Regions from separate parts of the Shewanella sp. 6_MG-2023 genome, predicted to be linked through region 1. Evidence: riboswitches for the same ligand, from Rfam matches in the RefSeq annotation. Region 1 holds a riboswitch; each other region holds the start of a gene.
What was found. Region 1 has a riboswitch for cobalamin ahead of Q4533_RS15185 (TonB-dependent receptor). Riboswitches for the same ligand answer to the same signal wherever they lie in the genome.
Positions count from the first base shown of each region.

Region 1 (4,292 bases):
GAGCCGGCGAAAGATTACGCTAAAGCAGATGCAAGCCTGCGAACGCAGCTCGGCAAACTGGGTAACAGTGACTATCAGTTACAGCAGTTAACGATTGAATGTGCTAATCGTTGGTTTTTACCAGCGTCAGTGATTAATGGTTTAAGGCGAGATGCCATTGCCGCCTTTCATGACGCCAGAGTAAAAGGCTACCAGCGACCACAGCGAGCTGAGCATGATAAGTCAGCGCGTTTCCCGCAAAAGTATTTAAGTTTTTTATCTAATGTTGCAAACGATAAGTCTCGTGAATTTTATGAGCAACACGGTGTGGTTCAAATTGAAGACACTTACGAGAAAAACAAACTATTAACCGATGCACCATTAATGGTGACTAAGCATTGCTTACGTTACAGCTTTAATTTATGCCCTAAAGAAGTTGAAGGCATTAAAGCTGACCCAATGGTGCTCGATATTGGCAAAGACCGCTTAAAGCTGGTTTTCGATTGCCTAAAATGTGAAATGATGATCGTTGGATCAAATCAATTAGTAAAGTAATCAGGTGATGTCATCTTATTACTCAATAACCATTATCACGCGCGATGCGTGGCGATAAATTTGTAGGAAAAAGCCCAAAATGACTAAAGCAAAAAAATATGATTTTAGAGTAAAACAAGTTGGTACAACTTGGAAAACTGAAATCACTCGTCGTATGACTGCAACTAAGACTATTGTGTCTAAAAGTCATGACGGATTTGCATCAGAAGCCGAGGCTGAAGCTTGGGGTAAGCAAGAGCTTCCCGCTTTTTTAACCACGCAAGCTGAACGCAATAAACGTAAAACAGAAAAACAACTTAAGGCTAAATCAATTGCAGATGCAATTGCTGCAGAAGCATTAACCGATGAAGCAGATGCATTATCAGATGATGCTAAGCAAATAGATGCTGCCGATAGCGCAGATGTTGTTGAAGATTAAGCGTTAAAACATTACAGTAATGCAACAACTTGGTGACAAGGTTTGCCGTATTTATTTTTGAATAAACCAAACTTCACCTTTCAGCACCAATACCAAGGACGAATTAGGTATGAAAGCTTGCTTTACGACAATAATATTTTCAGGGCTGTTGTTATTAGGCCCTGGAAATAAAGTAATGGCCAAAGAGTCACAGTCTTACCTCAATAGCACCACCAATCAATCAGCAGATGCAACTAACGCTGCAAAAAGAGAGTTATCAATATTTTCCAAAAGTGTGTCTTTTGAGCTGCCTATTGGCTGGAATATGGCATTTAATTCTAGCAAAGGGAATATGTATAAAGCTGAGTTTGTTCCTGCTGGAGAAAGTTTAAATAATTGGTCTGATTTATTCTGTATTCAAGGCTTTGAGGGCTTGGCAGAAAATATCGAGCCTGAGCGATTTTTAAATAATTTTGCTAGCACCTACCAAGACAGCTGCCAAGGTGAGGTGGTTTATGAGCAACTTGGAAAAACCCAGATGGGTGGTCAAGAAGCGTATCACGGCATTATCGGCTGTACCGTTATGGCTAACTTTTTACAGCAAGGTGGCTCAGTTAAACAGCAAGGTGAAATAGGTTATTACGCCGTAATTAAAGGCGTTGAAGACTTGTACTTTATGCATAAGTCTATGCGCGGCGATGTTTTTAATAAAAACTCAGCGCCATTAAAATCGACCAATCATCGTCAATTTATGTCGAATTTTAAGCAGTTACGATTCTAGACATTTTCTTTTTATCAATAATTGGTTTATCAACAATCCGCTTATCAGTAAGCGAGCTATTAATGAGTAATCATATTATTCAAACTATTTTTCAATAAGTTGAATAATATGATTGATTCATTTTCGTTATATCAAAAATCCCCATAAGCACGTTATACTATATCAGCTTGTTATATGGCTGCTTTAAGTCGTAGCAATCAAAAAATTTATATAATTTATCGTCAATTTATAGTGGTGCCTGTGTACGACACGGGATAATCGGGAAACTAGTGAAAATCTAGTACTGCCCCCGCAACGGTAATGGTGAGGACTGAGTGCGTTAAAGCTTGTAGCTGTGAAATTTAAGCTGCTATTTAACGTTAAAAATTCATGTTCGTCAGTAGCTTTGCTACTTTAACCTAAGTCCGGAGACCGGCCCTATAGATGATTTTGAGATTTCGGTGGGCAGATCTCGAAATGTAGCTCGTTGCTTGTAAATAATCATGGCTTATCGCTAACAGATAAATTTACGAGTACGATGCGCTGCGGCAAATATGCCCCATTTTTCCTTTCAGGAGTTAAAGGTAAATGGGTACAAATCTAACAAAAATCGCATCAGCATTAAGCCTAGTATTTGGTCTAGCTGCTTCAACAACCTCAGTTGTTTACGCTGACACCACAACAGACAATTCTGCCAATGCAGAGGTTGAAAAAATTGTGGTTATTGGTCGTCAAGATGCAAATCCTCTTAATATTGCAGCGAATGTAAATGTGATCGACCAAGCTGATATTCAGCTTAGTGGTGCGGTGAGCTTAACGGAGTTATTACGTTCTCAAGCGGGTATTCAAGTGTCTGATAACAACTCAGGTACGACTTTTGCCATGCGCGGTTTTTCAGCGTCTCAAGCCGCCAGCAATACCTTAATTTTGATTGATGGTCGCCGCTTAAACAATATTGATATTGCGGCTCCTAGCATTAATGCAGTGCCGTTAAATCAAGTTGAGCGGGTGGAAATATTATCAGGTAGTGCTGGGGTACTTTATGGCGATCAAGCTGTTGGCGGGGTGATTAACATCATCACTAAAGCGCCTAATAAAGACGGCGGCGGACTGCAATTAAGTGCTGGCAGCTTTGATACTTATGAAGCTAAAGGGGATATTTCAGGCAAAATTAATGACGCTTGGCATTATTACTTGGCCGGCAGTTACAATCAAAGTGATAACTATCGCGATAATAACGACAGTGAAACCGGCTCAATTCTAGGCCGTTTGCAATATCAAACTGATTTACAAAATTTCTTTGTTGAAGCCAGCTACTTCGATAATGATCGCCAGGCCCCTGGTGCGCTAACACTGGAGCAGTATCTGCAAGATCCAACTCAGGCCGCACCTTTTACCGATGATGATTATGTTCATGAAATGACCACAGCGCTGCGCAGTGGCTATGAGTACCAATTAACTAAAGAATGGGCTTTGGCCACTGATTTAACTTACTCTGATACTCTAACCACTAACTTTATTTGGGGCAGTGCTGGGCGTATCGAGCGAAGTTTATTAAGCTTTTCACCCAAAGCCACAGCAAATTATCAGCTAGATAATGGTGATTTAGACATTATTGCTGGGGTTGATTTAAGTATCGGAGAGGCCGATTTTGATACTGCTTACATTCAACGTAATAATGAACAGAAAGTGACCAGTGCTTATGTGCAAGCCTCAGTGCCATTAACGCAGTCATTATCCTATGTAGTTGGTGGGCGTTACAGTGAAGTGACAGATGACTTAACAGATCAATTATCATACGCAAATGGTGTTGAGCTTGATAATGATGCCCATGCATTTGAGTTAGGGTTAAATTATCGTCCAAGCCTTGCGCATCGTTTTTATATTCGCGCCAATGATAATTTCCGTTTTGCCAAAGTGGATGAGCAAGCCTATACCCCAATTACCACCCTTGGTCTTGATCCACAAACCGGCCGCTCATATGAAGCAGGTTGGGACTGGACCACTACAACACAAACCTTCAAATTAAACCTTTACCGTTTAGATTTGGAAGATGAAATTGTATATGACGCAGGGCGCACTGATGGTCCACAGGGCGGCGGTGCTAACGTTAATGCTGATGCTTCAACTCGTTTTGGCGTTAATGCCGCTTATGATGTGCAAATCGCTGCAGATTGGTTGCTGGGCGCATCATATGATTACATTGATGCTGAATTTACCGAAGGCGAGAACGAAGGCAAGGCGCTTTCTTGGGTTGCGGAGCATAATGCCCGTGCGTATGTGAGTTATGATATTGCCCAACAGTGGCAAATCTTCGCTGAAGGTATTTATACTGGTGAGCGTTATGTGGAAGGCGATAATGCCAATATCGACCCTAAATTATCAAGCTATGTATTGGCTAATTTAGCCATTAACTATACCCGTAATGAGTGGAGTGCCAGTTTACGTGCTGACAACTTGTTAGATAAGCAATATGTCAGTGCTGGCTATTATGTTCCTGAGGAATGGGGCGGCAGCGGTTATTACTCGGGTAATGGTCGCTCAATTCGCTTAACCTTAGGTTATCGTTTTTAAAATCCCTTTGTAATGAACTAACAGATA
Region 1 covers NZ_JAUOQU010000027.1:30,013-34,304, reverse strand. The annotation lists gene Q4533_RS15200 (U32 family peptidase) at 1-534, shown strand, start outside; gene Q4533_RS15195 (DUF3622 domain-containing protein) at 614-952, shown strand; gene Q4533_RS15190 (hypothetical protein) at 1,128-1,712, shown strand; cobalamin riboswitch at 1,928-2,147, shown strand; gene Q4533_RS15185 (TonB-dependent receptor) at 2,280-4,265, shown strand.

Region 2 (4,292 bases), on a different contig from region 1:
AATAGCGCTGACGCCTAAGTCTTAGTTAGGACATAATTAGAAAGCTTGGTAACTCAAGCTCACAAAATATTCCATCCCTGGATTGTTGTAGTTGCTGACGGTCATATAGTCATCATCAAGTATGTTGTTGGTTTTCACACGTAGTTGCCATTTGTCGTTAAACCAATATCCCATGCTGACATCGACCCTATGGTAAGCATCAAGGTGTTGGCCGTAACCTGAATAGCGTTTGCCTTGATAGTGATAGCTTACGAGTAGGTCAAAGTGTTCCCATTGATAGCCCACACTATAATCAAACTCGTGCTCACTACGGCCAACAAGTTCTTCATCATTTTTAGTGTCTTTGGCATCTAAATAGGTGTACGAAATCCGGTGGTCTAATTGCCACAGCTTGGTATTTAACGATAACTCTAAGCCTTTTATCTTGGCTTCATTGATGTTGGCAGGTTTCCATATGTAACCATCTTCATCAATCGGTGCCCAAGCAATGAGGTTATTAATATCGTTTTGGAATAAACTGATATAACCTTGAATAGCAGAGCCCCTATAATTAAGGGTTAATTCATAGCTTTCAGAGGTTTCGGAGGATAAATCTGGGTTTCCTGTTCCAGGCCAGTATAAGTCATTAAAAGTAGGTGCTTTAAAGCCTGTGCCTGTGCTTGCCGTTAAGCGCCATTGATCAGAAAAGTTATAGGCTGCACTTAAATTATAAGAAGTTTCATTGTCGATATTTTCAACGTCATCATATCGGACAGCCCCTTCAAATAGAACGTTATGCCATTGGTATTGAGCCAGCGCATAAATTCCCCAAACTTCTCGTTCATTGACAGCATAATCCCCATTTACGGACTCGTTATACCAATCCACTCCGCCGATAACAGTCAGTTCATTAGATGCTTTAAATTGGTTTGTCCAATTTATTTGATCGCGAGTTGTTTCGTATTTTTGTCTCGCGACATCCGGGTTATCACCGCGAAAATTGACATTTGAATCTTGAGATTGACCAATATTTAATTTACTCGTGAGTTGCTCGCCCTGATATTGGGTGCCAACATTCCACAAATAATTGTCAAAATCAGCTTGGTCAGTGCCGCCACTGGCGTAAATATCATCGTGTTCGCTATTACCAGTGTCATATTGTAGACTCCAGCTAATATCCCATTGGTCAGAGATATTTTGCAAACCCGCTACAGTTAATCCTATGCGGTCATAGCCATCATCATCAGCTTCTTCTGGAGCGCCATTATGGATATTATATCCATCTGAACGTTCACTGTTTACTGTGATAGTACTTTGACCATCACCATGTGCCACTCCCGCACCTACAGTGCCTCGTAGATAGTTATTACTACCTAACTCGGTACTGGCAAACCATTCACCACCATTAAGTTGGCGAGTAAATATTTGTATTACGCCGCCAATAGCATCACTGCCCCAAATAGAAGCTCTAGGGCCTTTTATGACTTCTATCCGCTCAATATTTTGTGGAGAAAGGGAGCCAAAATTGACAGCGTTTAGGGGGGCAGATCCAACCCTTAAACCATCAATAAGCACCAATGAATGCCCAGAGCTGGTGCCTCGTATACTCACTGAAGCCGTTTGTCCAGCCCCACCATTTCGAGTCACACTTAAACCTGGTAATGCTTCTAGAACATCAACTACTGATTTGGGATTAAGCACATCAATTTCTTCACGTTCAATGGTATTAATTACCGTAAGTTGTGAGTCTGGTGTGCTCTCAAAACGTGTTCCAGTGACCACGATTGTTTCATGCACTGGGACTGCAGGTGCTGCAGCATTTACACTGTAAGTTTGAAAAATAGCTAATGTGATAGCTGATAAACGCAGTTTAAAACTCATTATTGTTGCCTTGTTATGCTGAGTTTAAAATAGCGGGAGATGCGCTGCTTGTTAATAATTGAGTAACTAGTAGCGAATAGAAAAAATCCAATCTTTCTATGTCTCAAGAAACCCGCTTGAGTACATCGAACAATTAGGTCGGTCTCCTGGCTCACAGCATCTAGAAATACACCTTCCCGATATAAAGTCAGTGGTAAAAAGTATTTCGCTCTGTTTACAGTTGCAGGTACAGCTGTGGGGTCTCACCACATTCCCAAAAATAACACCCTAATTGTATTGATAGTGATAAAGCTTGTTCGCACAACTCATTGTTGTGAACTGTTACTTTACCCATCGATGATGTGGTGGAATATAATCAATTATTGGTAGTTGGAATGTGAAAATGGTCACAGGTTTATTTATATGGACTAAAGTGTGTGACTTTTAACAGTACTTTTGTGGTGAGACTTTATGGGGCGGTTTTTCTTGCTTTAAATATGAGCTATTTTTACTTGTAATAAGATTTAGGTTGAAAATTAATTTTATAATATGTTTAAATTACTGTTAAAAGTAACATATTAAAAATTATTAAGCATTGCTATTATTTGTTGTGAGAGTTGTTTTACGCATATCGTAATAGAGATGTTTAAAACAATATTCACAACATTTGAATGTAACCATAATTGTTTGGTTTATTCTTATTTTGATATCGTTTTTTTCTGCAAGTTAAATGTTATTTGAAGTCATATTTTTATATTGTGGCTTTTTTGATATTTTTTAATATATACTTCCACCCAAAGTATATGGTAAAACTGAGTAATAACTTCATCACTCTTACTTGGTAACCCTGCATTATGAGGTTAGAGGCATCTAACCTCATTTTTTTTGAGGCTAAATTTTCATCACGGAACCTATGTGTAATTTTATACATGATAGGTTGTTTACGCTTAAGTGTGATTGCTAGAATGCAAATGTTAGCAGTGAGACTTTTAAACTAGATAGGAAAGTTAGTTGCTGAGGAACGTGTTTTTATTTTTTAAATAAAGACTCTCTATGAATTAATCAGCAACTGGCTGAAATAAAAATATTAAGTGTTATCACTTTTAAACTAAAGGGTTTTCCATCACCTTAATATTTTTTACTTTAACATGTTAAGTGCACTAATCCTGTCTGGTTTTGATTTGTAATCACTAGTTTCAATAAGTATTAATATACTAATATGTCCAAATAACAAAGCAAATATAAGTTAATAACTCTATTACTTGCTGCGTTGCGCCAAGGGTGTCACCTGTATATCCATTTATTTGTTTTTTCATTAACTTGAGTAATAAAACAAAAGCTATCAACCAAGTTGCTAGTAATAATAAAGTTAAGCTGCTTGGCAGTAAAAGCAATCCAGGGAAACCACATGCAGTTAGTATCAATAATGTGTTGTAGTTGATAGTATTTGATTTTTGTGGTGTTTTGTTTTCCCCTATACGTGCATATTCAAGAAAGAATGGCACCATGCCAGAGATAGCTCTGCTAGCACCATGTGCAGTTATTAATGCGAGCATGACTTGCTGCATACTGAGTAGCTGCAGGCTACTCAGTTTTATTGCAAAGGTTGATATTAATGCAAGTACCCCATAGGTGCCAATCTGGCTATCTTTCATTATTGCTAACTTTCTGCTTTTATCCCAACCTCCACCAAAGCCATCAGCGAGATCGGCCAAGCCATCTTCATGAAAGGCACCGGTTGCAAGGATGAGTATTACCAAAGTCACAACGCACGCAAGGGAATGAGGAACTACTAAGCTAAGTGCAAAGTATACAGCTGCGCCAAAAAAACCTATAAAAAGACCAACCAATGAAAACCAACGACTAGCAGCCGCCACAGTCTTTTCATGAAACATCATGTGATTTGTAAAAGGAAAGCGTGTTAGAAAACTAATGGCTGCAAGAACTTCATTAAATATATTGTTTTTTTTTATGTCTAAGTTACTCATAACTTGTTTTTTCTCTTTAATCTTGTGGGGTTAGTGATAGAGTATTTTAAGATTACTATTTATGGTTTGCATAATGTTACTGAGAACTTGTTAGGGCAAAAGTGGGGGAGAGTAACCACTTTTTCAATATCATTAAATTTTTTTGATTGAATGGATATTTAATATAGTGATTAACTCAAATTAGGTATGAGTAATAGATCACAAGTTTCTTTTTAAGGAAGAAAGACTGTGCTTTTTCACAGCTTTCAACTGCAATGTAATTGAGGTGAACTAATATTGAATACTGTCAACAACATAAAATTTCAATTGGAACTTTTTAACAGCGTCCATTGCTTCCAGCATAGCAGGTTGAGCTAAGTTCTCCACAGCAGGCACGGCTGAACACATCATTTTATATATAATAGGAAGCCTTGCGTTCAAATCCCTATCTCTCCGCCATATTTAAGACGAAAGGCTCATCAGAAA
Region 2 covers NZ_JAUOQU010000030.1:17,997-22,288, reverse strand. The annotation lists gene Q4533_RS15960 (TonB-dependent receptor) at 37-1,860, opposite strand; cobalamin riboswitch at 1,979-2,145, opposite strand; gene cobS (adenosylcobinamide-GDP ribazoletransferase) at 3,054-3,827, opposite strand.
Region 2: another riboswitch for cobalamin. It lies ahead of Q4533_RS15960 (TonB-dependent receptor); the one in region 1 lies ahead of Q4533_RS15185 (TonB-dependent receptor).

Region 3 (4,292 bases), on a different contig from region 1:
TTGATCAAACACTAATTCGATGGCAAATAATGCGGCTTTGGCGTTGAGGGTATCAAAGATGGTTTCGACCATGATGATATCAGCGCCGCCGTTAATTAATGCGGTGGTTGACTCAACATAGGCTTCGACTAACTCGTCAAAGCTGACGTTACGAAAGCTTGGGTCATTAACATCTGGGCTGATAGAGCAAGTGCGGTTGGTTGGCCCAAGCACCCCTGCAACATAGCGTTTAATACCCGTTTGCGCAGTAACGTCATCAGCGGCTTCACGGGCAACTTTGGCGCCTTCAAGGTTAATTTCTGCTGACAACGACTGCATGTCGTAATCGGCCATAGCAATCGTGGTGGCATTAAAGGTATTGGTTTCAATAATGTCAGCACCCGCTAACAGGTATTTAGTGTGGATATCTTTAATGATTTGGCGTTGGCTTAGCACCAACATGTCGTTGTTGCCTTTTACGTCACAGTGCCAGTCTTTAAAACGCTCACCACGATAGTCGGCTTCTTCCAGTTTGTAGTCTTGAATCATTGTGCCCATGGCACCATCGAGGATAACTATGCGCTGTTTTAGCGTATTTGTAAGTTGTTCAAGTACCTGACTGTAGGAAGTCGACTTCGCCATAACGTATTACCTTAATTGCTTTTATGCTAATCACTTAATCGAGCGTTAAATAACACGCTAACTTAAGTAGTTAGTGGATTGTGTTAACGGTTTTAGATGAAATAAGCATACCTTTATTTATGCTTTTATAGGGCAGAATAATGCGAAATTCCCTGTAATAAAATTCATCTTAAAATATTTTGTTTGGACATTTAAACGTATAGACGTCCATAATACGTTTAAATAGATTGTAAGAGCAAGCCCATTGCTCACACTAAAAACATAAGCCAATTGAAACGGCCGATGGAGTCTCCTTAGATGAAGCAAGCTAAGATAATATTGTTACGCCATGGCCAATGTGAGGGCGACAGTATTTTGCGGGGTAAAACCGATGTGGCGCTAACTGATTTGGGGCTAACGAACATGCACCAGAGTGCGGCTAAGCTAGGGCTATTAGGTTGTTTGCCATCACTGCAGCTATACAGTTCGCCTTTGGTGCGCTGCCATGCGTTTGCCGCTGAATTAGCGCAGCAGTTAAACCAAGTGAGTGCTGATTTAGCTTTACAGGTTGAGATAATGTCTCAATTACAGGAAATTGATTTTGGCTTGTGGGACGGAAAAAGCTTTGCAGAGCTTTATCAGCATAGCGCTAAAGCGTTAGATGCCTATTGGGATAACCCTTGGGAGCATGGCGCGCCCCAAGCTGAGCCCATGGCTGAATTTGAACAAAGGGTGGCGCAGGCTTTTGCGCAAATAACCTTGCAAGCTTACAACTTGGCTGAAGCTCATACTGCTGAGGCTAATAGTGCTAAGGCAACAGCATCAGCCACTGCTCTGGTAGTGACTCACGGTGGAGTTATCCGTCATATTATCGCTTTGGTGTTAGGGCTTGAGCGCTGTAAAGGGCTATATGGACAACTGAATATAGATTATGCCGCGACGGTAACCATTGATGTGTTTTGGCCTGAAGCTGATGATAAATCGACTAAACCCGTCTATCGTTTAAACTGGAATAATTAGTTTTAGCCTAAAATTAGCAGAAAAAACTAACTTCACTTAGGCAGATATACCGTACAATATAAGCCGCATTTATTAAGTGCAATAAAATTTCAAATTAAGTCAATTTAGCTGCAGTTGAGTGCTTGTGTGAAATGCTTTAAGCAACACCAGTATCAAGCGGTTCGCTAAATGAGTAGGGAATCGAGAACTAGCCTAAATGCTGTTTAGCTCGAACTGTACCCGCAACTGTAAAATAGCATCTCATCACTTGTAAGATAAGTGATTAATGAATGCCATTAAGTCAGATACCTAGCTTAGTTTTTCTTGCTGAATTAGCAGCACCTAACAACAACTTGAGCGGGTAACTCAGGCGGAGTTTGTATCGTGATCAGTATTAAAACCCCTGATGTGGCTAAACATGCCTCTTGGATAACCGCAGGGGTAGTATCTTGACTACTGCGGCATTAACAGTTGATCAGCTAAGCTGGTCAGTTGCAGACAATGAGATCCTTTCTCAAGTCAGTTTTGCCTTGCAACGTGGTGAAATGCTAGGGCTTATTGGCCCTAATGGTGCGGGTAAATCCAGCTTACTGCGCTGCTTGTATCGCTATATCACCCCTGATGCTGGCAAAATCAGCTTATTTGGCGACAATATTAATGGTTTTTCTCATAAACAATTGGCCACTAAGGTTGCCGTAGTGCAGCAAGAGTCACCCCATTATTTTGATATGACCACCCATCAACTGGTTTCTATGGGCTTAACGCCCCATAAAGGACTTTTTGAAACCAATACCCAAGCAGATGCAGATGATATTGCCAAGGCGCTGGCTAAAGTGGGTCTTGAGCACAAAGCCTTGCAGCAATATGAGCAGTTATCTGGCGGTGAAAAACAGCGGGCATTAATTGCACGGGCTATCGTGCAAAAGCCGCAGTTATTGATCCTTGATGAGCCGACTAATCATTTAGATATTCGCTATCAAATCCAAATTCTTGAGTTGGTTAGGCAACTTGGCATTAGCGTGATTGCCTCTATTCACGATCTTAATTTAGCCAGCGCAATGTGCGATAGATTGCTGTTACTTGATCAAGGAAAGTGCATCGCTCAAGGTTTACCTGATGAAGTATTAACAGAAACCATTTTGGGGAACGTGTTTGATGTTTGCTGCCAAATATCAAGTCACCCACAGCACGGTAAACCGTTAATTACCTACTTTTATGGTTATCAAAGTCATTATGACAATGCTAATCAAAACACTTGTCAAAGCTCGCAGCAAAACGCATATCCAAGCTCTGAACAAAAACATGGCCAATCAAACCACGGGCAGGGCGATAAATGACAGCCATTGATGCCACACAATCAGTGAAGCTAGCAAAGCAGATGAGTTTAAGTTTTAAGCATAAGCTACTGCTGTTTGTTACTGCCATAGTGACCTTAGTTACTCCAATCGCCGCGGCAAGTTTCGGCGCTGCTAATATCAGTTTTGAACAGGTCGTTAGCTTGTTTGCTAATTTGGCATTAGGTACAGGTGAAACAGATTCACTAACGCAGCGGATTGTGTTTGAGCTGCGTTTTCCAAGAATTATTTTAGCCTTTGTGGCAGGCGCAGGTTTGGCGCTTGCGGGCAGTGTATTGCAAACGGTGACACGTAACCCGTTGGCGGATCCCTATTTATTTGGTATTAGCTCTGGGGCGTCATTTGGGGCGGTATTAGTGCTGAGCTTTTTTGGCAGCCAAGGCTTAGTGCTGCAATGGTTAGCAGAGTCTTCTGGTCATCTTGCCAATGCCATTTTACGTTCAGGCTTATTCAGTAATGATGCCTGGTGGTCTTGGTCATCCATTAGTTTACCAATTGGCGCTTTTATTGGTTCGAGTTTATCTGTGCTGTTGGTATTAGGTTTATCTGGTTTTGGTCGTGCTAGCCAAGTTGAGCGGATGCTATTGTCTGGGGTGGCCACCTCTTTCATGTTCGGCGCGCTAACCAGTTTGGTACTGTATTTTTCAAGCCCTCAAGCGGCGGCTTCAGTATTATTTTGGAGTTTGGGCAGCTTTGCTAAAGCTAGCTGGGCAGGCCTGGTTATCCCATCTGTGGTGGTAGTTTGCAGCATATTAATTATTTTAGCTTTTAAGCGTCAGGTATTAGCCATTCAAGCGGGGGATGAAACGGCGCACTCCTTAGGGGTTAACGTCGCCAAAATTCGCTTAGCAATGCTTATTTTGTGTTCATTAATTACCGCCACGCTGGTGGCAAGTTGCGGCGGCATTGGCTTTGTTGGCTTGATGATCCCTCATACCGTGCGGCTGCTCTATCCTGGGCAACAACCTATTATGATGACGGCATTAGTCGGCGGCATATTTATGGTATGGATTGATGTATTAGCCCGTTGTTTATTAGGCAACCAAGAGTTGCCGGTAGGTATTATCACTGCCGCAATTGGTAGTGTATTTTTTCTTTTTGTATTACGTCATCGTCGATGAGATTGCAGTTTTGGAGAGTAAGGGATGTTTGCGGTAGATCCAGTTAGTCATAAATTTGATGATCAAATACAGCATAAAATTAATCAGAAAACTAAGCCGCTAGGGGCGCTAGGGTTACTCGAAACGCTAGCAATGCAGATTGCGCAAGTGCAACTAACGCCACAAGCTAATATGAAACCAAAGTACAATATTAGGCATAAGTTGAGTATTAATAAGC
Region 3 covers NZ_JAUOQU010000010.1:7,846-12,137, forward strand. The annotation lists gene metH (methionine synthase) at 1-621, opposite strand, end outside; gene Q4533_RS07710 (histidine phosphatase family protein) at 919-1,620, shown strand; cobalamin riboswitch at 1,759-1,931, shown strand; gene Q4533_RS07715 (ABC transporter ATP-binding protein) at 2,049-2,936, shown strand; gene Q4533_RS07720 (iron ABC transporter permease) at 2,978-4,075, shown strand; gene cobT (nicotinate-nucleotide--dimethylbenzimidazole phosphoribosyltransferase) at 4,100-4,292, shown strand, end outside.
Region 3: another riboswitch for cobalamin. It lies ahead of Q4533_RS07715 (ABC transporter ATP-binding protein); the one in region 1 lies ahead of Q4533_RS15185 (TonB-dependent receptor).